3 regions of the Sphingomonas sp. BL-S-28 genome follow, and region 2 is predicted to be linked to each of the others. Evidence: predicted binding sites of a transcription regulator. Region 2 holds the regulator's gene; each other region holds the start of a gene.
The links. The regulator LexA, encoded in region 2, represses DNA repair genes until DNA is damaged. The targets are predictions, from matches to a motif close to GTTCCNCNCTTGTTCT.
Positions count from the first base shown of each region.

Region 1 (2,268 bases), 840 kb from region 2:
CCTGAAGGCTTTTTCCGAAGGACATGCGATGACCACCAAGACCAGCCAGATCCTTGCCGAACTTGCCGACCGCGAAGCGATCAGGGAATGCCTCTATCGCTATTCGCGCGGCGTCGACCGGCTCGATGCCGACATGGTGCGAAGCGCCTATTGGCCAGATGTCGTCGACAAGCATCTGGACTTCGAAGGCAATGCGGAGGAGTTCATCGCCTGGGCCTTTCCGGCCATGCAGTCGATGGACCAGACCATGCATCTGATCGGCAATGTGCTGATTGCGATGCACGGGGATCACGCGGACGTCGAATCCTACTTCTACGGCTATCACCGTATCACCGTGGACGGGCGCAAGCTGGATGTGATCGGCGCGGGGCGCTACCTTGATCGCTTCGAGAAGCGCAACGACGAGTGGCGGATCATCGAGCGGCTGGTGATGACCGACTGGTTCCGCGAATATGCCGATTCCGCCGATTGGAGCTTGGGTTTGCTCGGCCAGCGATTGGATATTGGCGGACGTTTTCCGGACGATCCCAGCTACAGCAGGCTCCAGCTAAGACTCTGAAAATGGTTTAGGCCGTAAACTCATAAACGGCACCATCGAGATTTGAAGCAAAATGGTTCAGCGCAAGAAGGGAAGGCGCCGCCGCTCTCCCCCGTCAATTGATATGACGAAGAGGCCGTAATATTCGTTATCGCCCGCGTCCTGCGCGTAGACGAGTGCCTTGCCATCCGGCGATGGTGCAAGATCGACCTGGACATCGTCGCTCTGGATGAGTTGGATCGGCCATCCGCCCGCGACATCTACGCTCGACAAATAGTATCGCCCGGTGAGGTTGGTCACCAGGAACACCTTCCGCCCGTCGATGTTCCAAGCCGCATCGACTATGCCACGAACGACGCCCAGGTCATCGAGAGGCACTGCTGCGGCGTTCGCGACTGTTGGAGAATGCAGGCTTGGCGGATCGGTGACACTGCGCGCCGGAGTGGGTACCGTAGCTGAAACGGCCTCGCGAGGATAACGCGAGAAATGCTACTATAGTCATATTACGCATAGCATCCCCGTCATGCTCGTAATGACAATATTACTCTCACAGTCAATTTGTCGATTTCATTTCGGATTGTCGGTGTGCTTACCGATTTCAATCACCCAGTAAATTTACCCAACTGGATACTCTCGCGGATGCGTGTCGTAGTCCATGCACGGTTTTATATACAGGCCGCACACCATCCCTCAGCCAAAGCGCGGCGATAGAAGATCGATGGAACGACGAGCCCCGCGCTTGCACCGCGACAGAAAGGAACATATAAAGAACAAATGTCCCGACTCGCGATCAAGGCCCAGCTGTCGATCAAGGAACGCCTCGAAATCCTCGCCGATGCGGCCAAGTACGATGCGTCATGTGCCTCGTCCGGAACCGCAAAGCGTGACAGCCGCGACGGGCGGGGCCTCGGATCGACTGAAGGGATGGGAATCTGCCACGCCTATGCGCCGGATGGGCGCTGCATCTCTTTGCTTAAGCTGCTGCTGACGAACCATTGTATCTTCGACTGCCATTATTGCATCAACCGGAAAAGCTCGAACGTGCGGCGCGCCCGGTTCACGCCGCAGGAGGTCGTGGACCTCACTCTCTCGTTCTACCGACGCAATTATATCGAAGGGCTGTTCCTGTCCTCCGGCATCGTCAAATCGTCCAGTCACACGATGGAGCAACTCATCGAAGTTGCCCGAATTTTGCGGGAGGAGCACGATTTTCGCGGATACATCCATCTGAAGACCATTCCTGAGGCGGATCCCGAACTGTTGGCGCAAGCCGGACTTTGGGCCGATCGCGTCTCGATCAACGTGGAACTGCCGACCCGGGACGGTCTGGCCCGGCTGGCGCCCGACAAGAACGACAGCGTGATCGAAGGCGCCATGGACAAGCTTTCCGGCGCCATAGTGGAAGCGCGGGACGCAAGCCGGCGTTTCACGCGGGCGCCCCAGTTCGCACCGGCCGGACAATCAACGCAGATGATCGTCGGCGCCGATGGCGCCAGCGATGCGCAGATCGTCGGCAAGGCCAGCTCGCTTTACGATCGCTTCGCGCTCAAGCGGGTCTACTATTCGGCCTTCAGCCCAATCCCGGAAGCAAGCGCAGTGCTGCCACTGACGCGCCCGCCCCTGATGCGCGAACATCGCCTTTATCAGTCGGACTGGTTGATGCGATTCTACGGCTTCGCCCCGCAGGAGGTGCAACAGGCCACCGATCTCAATGGCATGTTGCCGCTGGA
Region 1 covers NZ_CM145483.1:1,296,778-1,299,045, forward strand. The annotation lists gene ACZ1JC_RS05435 (zinc-dependent alcohol dehydrogenase family protein) at 1-5, shown strand, start outside; gene ACZ1JC_RS05440 (nuclear transport factor 2 family protein) at 29-559, shown strand; gene ACZ1JC_RS05445 (TolB family protein) at 617-916, opposite strand; gene ACZ1JC_RS05450 (putative DNA modification/repair radical SAM protein) at 1,313-2,268, shown strand, end outside.
Region 1: ACZ1JC_RS05450 (putative DNA modification/repair radical SAM protein) is a predicted target of LexA. The motif match lies at 1,248-1,263, and genes of this name have one in related genera.

Region 2 (2,268 bases):
CATCGTTACCAGCGGCGGCGTTTCCGTTGGCGATCATGATCTCGTCCGTCCCGCACTCGAAGCATGGGGTGCCGATCTGGATTTCTGGCGCGTGGCAATCCGGCCCGGCAAGCCATTGCTGGTGACGCGAAAAGCGCGTGGCCAGCGCGCGCAGATCGTGATCGGATTGCCGGGGAATCCGGTCTCCAGCCTCGTAACCGCATACCACTTCATGTTGCCGGCTCTTCGCGCGTTGCTCGGCGCCCGCAGGCCTGCACCGATGCCGTTGCTGGCCCGTTTGGCCGACGCCTTGCCGCCCAGCGGCGATCGACGCGAATTCGTGCGCGGCCTTTGGGATGGCGAAGCCGTCAGCGCCCATAGCGTGCAGGACAGCAGCGCCTTGGTCTCTCTGGCCACAAGCAATGTTCTTATCGATCGCCCCGCCAACGCCCCCGCTGCCAATCGCGGGGATACGGTTTGGGTGTACTTGCTCCAGAATGGCGGTATTGCTTGACGTTACCGGATTCGTTGCTTAATTGTTCCCTCATTGTTCGCGAACGAACCTCCATGTGTTCTTCGTGAAGGGAACAGACCGCCAATCTCGGCGAAGCAGGTGAGGCAGCCAGATGTTGACGCGCAAGCAGCACGAATTGCTCCGGTTCATTCAGGTGCGCCTTGAAGAGAGCGGGGTCTCGCCCAGCTTCGAAGAAATGAAGGATGCGCTGGACCTCAAATCGAAGTCGGGCGTTCACCGGCTGATTTCGGCGCTGGAGGAACGCGGCTTTATCCGTCGTCTCCCCAATCGGGCCCGCGCCCTTGAAGTGCTTCGCCAGCCTGACGATGTGACCAATAAGGGCCCTGCTGCCGCCACTACGCCTGCGACACCGCGAGAAGCGCCCGCTGCTCTGCGCACGGCTCCACGGGCTCCGGAACCGGCCAACGACGTAATCGAGATACCGCTACACGGCCGCATCGCCGCCGGCGTTCCGATCGAGGCAATCGAAGGTCAGGCGATGCTGCCGGTGCCGGCAGCCCTACTGGGTTCGGGGGATCACTATGCGCTTGAGGTTTCTGGTGATTCGATGATCGAGGCCGGTATTCTCGATGGCGACCTGGCGCTTGTTAAGCGCACCGATACGGCGCGCGATGGGGAAATCGTGGTGGCCCTCATCCGCGGTGAGGAAGCCACCCTCAAGTATCTCCGCCGCGAAGGGCCAAAGGTTCGGCTCGATCCGGCGAACGCCGCATACGAGCCCCAGATTTACGGCGCCGGGGAAGTGCAGGTTCAGGGCAAGCTCGCAGGCATTTTGCGCCGCTATCACTGACAAGGGGTACGGACCCGATCGCCGGACTGGCATCGCCGCACAGGCTCGCGGCATTCTTGGGGTGTTTTCCAATCGGGTGAAAACACCGGATGGTTCGGAAAACGGGACATACGGGAGTTGGAGGGGTTGATCCGAGGCAGTTGGATCAACCCCTCCAAATATCTCACCAGCCATGGCTGCCATGGCTTTGGGCCACCGTTCGCAGCGCCTGACCTTTCAAATCTATGACGATCCCGCCCGTTTGCTTCAGCATGGGACGATCGATTTTCAGCCATCGCGGCTTGCAGCTTTGCGGCAGCGAGCGATCTGCGATGACGATATCCACGCGGCCACAGGCGCGTGCCAGCGAAGGGATCGGCACATAAGCATCGCTGCGTGCGATCAGAACATGCCACATCCTCTCGCCTCGCCAGAAGGCGGTCGCGCAAAAGTCGTCATTGCATCGGACCTCATGCTGTCCGGGCAGCGCGAGCGGCAGTTCGCGCTGCCCGGCAACTTCCAACATATTGTCCAGCGCATAGCCGCTCCTGCTCTCGCGCAGGATAGCCGGTCGCCCATCCCCCACCGCCATGCCGATATAATGGCCGTCACCACTCACCAGAATGTCGGGAGGAACGATCAGCGCCAATCCGGCGACACCCGCAAACGCCGGAACGAGACCGAGAAAGCGCACCTTCCCCGACCACAAGGCCAGCCACAAACCGCCTATGACGAAAAGGAGAAAATGCCCCGCTCCCATCACCGGAAGGAGGCGAACCGCGCCGGGAAGATCCGCAACGACATGGGCAAGTTCGAGAAGGAGCGCAATGGCGTGGCCCGCAAGCCACCATACCGGCGCTCCAAGACCGACGACGTCGAGAAGGAGCGCAATGGCCACAAGGGGCATGACGGCGAAAGTCGTCAGCGGAATGGCCACGAGATTGGCCAGCGCGCCAAAAACGCCTGCACGGTGGAAATGATAAAG
Region 2 covers NZ_CM145483.1:51,532-53,799, reverse strand. The annotation lists gene ACZ1JC_RS00280 (molybdopterin molybdotransferase MoeA) at 1-493, shown strand, start outside; gene lexA (transcriptional repressor LexA) at 606-1,304, shown strand; gene ACZ1JC_RS00270 (ComEC/Rec2 family competence protein) at 1,468-2,268, opposite strand, start outside.

Region 3 (2,268 bases), on a different replicon from region 2:
GATGGCGCCCTGCTTGAGGCTGAGATGCTCGTTCGGGACAACCAGCTGCGGGTCGAACAGCAGCTTCTCACCCAGTCCGTCGCAAGCCGGGCAGGCGCCCTGCGGGGCGTTGAACGAGAACAGGCGCGGCTCGATCTCCTCGATCGTGAAGCCGCTGACCGGGCAGGCGAACTTTTCGGAGAAGACGATGCGGTTCGGCGGCAGGCCGGCGCCCTTGAGGTTCTTCTTGCCCCCTGCCCCAGCGGAAGCTGGGGTCGCTGTAGTCGCATCACCACTGCCAGCGATCCCAGCTTTCGCTGGGATGACGTCAGCGACATTTTTGTCGGCCAGGTCGATATAGGCCAGCCCTTCGGCCAGCTTCAGCGCCTGTTCGAAGCTGTCGGCAAGCCGGGTCTGGATGCCGTCCTTCACCGCGATGCGGTCCACCACGACCTCGATGTCGTGCTTGTACTTCTTGTCGAGCGCGGGGGCGTCCTCGATGGCGTAGAGTTCGCCGTCGATGCGCACGCGGGTGTAGCCCGCCTTCTGCCACTCGGCCAGTTCCTTGCGGTATTCGCCCTTGCGGCCGCGCACGACCGGCGCGAGCAGGTAGGCACGGGTGCCCTCCGGCAGTTCCATCACCCGGTCGACCATGTTGGAGACGGTCTGCGCCTCGATCGGCAGGCCGGTGGCGGGCGAATAGGGAATGCCCACGCGCGCCCAGAGCAGGCGCATGTAGTCCCAGATCTCGGTCACCGTCGCCACCGTGGAGCGCGGGTTGCGGCTGGTGGTCTTCTGCTCGATCGAGATCGCGGGGCTGAGGCCGTCGATATGTTCGACGTCCGGCTTCTGCATCATCTCCAGGAACTGGCGCGCATAGGCGGAGAGGCTCTCCACATAGCGGCGCTGCCCTTCCGCATAGATCGTGTCGAACGCAAGGCTGGATTTCCCCGAGCCCGACAGGCCGGTGATGACGATCAGCTTCTCACGCGGGAGTTCGATGTCGAAACCCTTGAGATTGTGCTCACGGGCGCCGCGGACGGTGATGTGGGAGAGACTCATGGGGGAGGTATGTTCCAGATTTGTTCGCGATGCGCAAGCCGGGCGCAAGCCAGAAATGCGCGGTGAAGACGCGGGTTCGCGACGCCATGTGGGAACGACGGTCCCGATTGCAACAGAGCCATGTACGCGGGTTGTGTCGCACGCGATGCCGTTCGTCGGCGGCGGAATGTCGTCCATCGGTCGCTAGATGCCGTTCACCGATCCGACGGCCCGCGGACTTGAAAGCGTCATGCATATGAGCAATAAAAAGGCTGCCCGAAAAGAATAACGACTCGCTTCTTGCTTAAACGACGATCTATTTGAAATAAGTAGACACCGTGCGCAAGGGAGAGCCGAAGCGATCGTTGCGGGCCGATGGCAGACATTTGCATCGAATTGAGAGTGTGGGGTTTATCGAGCACAGGTGCGCCAAGCATCTGTGCGAGAGGGATTTTTTCAGATCGCACAGGGTCGTCGCAGCACATGCGCCGTGGAACCGATGTTCCGGGGACATGCGACTGTGCCCTTGAAGGAGGAGAACCCAAAATGTCCAGGAATTCCATGATCGCTTCCGCCGTCCTTTTCGGGGCCGCGCTTGGCCTTGCCATGCCCGCCGCCGCGGAGGACGTCGTCGTGAAGAACCGCGTCATCGATCCGAACGTGCCGCACGTTTTCGTGACCTACAACGACCTCAACCTTGACAGCGAGGCCGGCCGAGATCGACTGACAACACGGCTTGATTCCGCCGTTCGCACCGTCTGCGGCACCGCCGACGTGCGCAATCTGGACGAATTGAGCCACATGATGGACTGCAGGGACGAGTCCACTACGCGGGCCTATGCAGCCCGCGACGAACTCTTCGCGCAGCACATGGCCGCCCGTGCGCAGGGGCAAAACCTTGCCGCAGCCAGCACGCCGACACTTGCCGTTGTTGCCATGCGGTAACGGCGGCGCACCTCCGGCCCGGACGACAACCGGGCCGGAAGGTCGCACGAATGGATCGAATTGCTGAAACTTTCGGCAACCCGGCCGTAGCGACCGCAAACACGCACACACCAGAGACTACTTCCTGTTGGAATGACTTTCCCATCTGCGGAACTGATCTTCTACAAGGGTGAGTTATATTTCAATAGCCTGAAATAGACTGGATCACGCAGACTGCATTGCATGATCCGGACGACAAATCGTGTCGCACCAGGGTGCGGCAAGATCCGGCGCGGCCGCCATTCATTGCCGCCATTCATTCGG
Region 3 covers NZ_CM145484.1:1,544,907-1,547,174, reverse strand. The annotation lists gene uvrA (excinuclease ABC subunit UvrA) at 1-1,041, opposite strand, end outside; gene ACZ1JC_RS16070 (UrcA family protein) at 1,567-1,965, shown strand.
Region 3: uvrA (excinuclease ABC subunit UvrA) is a predicted target of LexA. The motif match lies at 1,053-1,068, and genes of this name have one in related genera.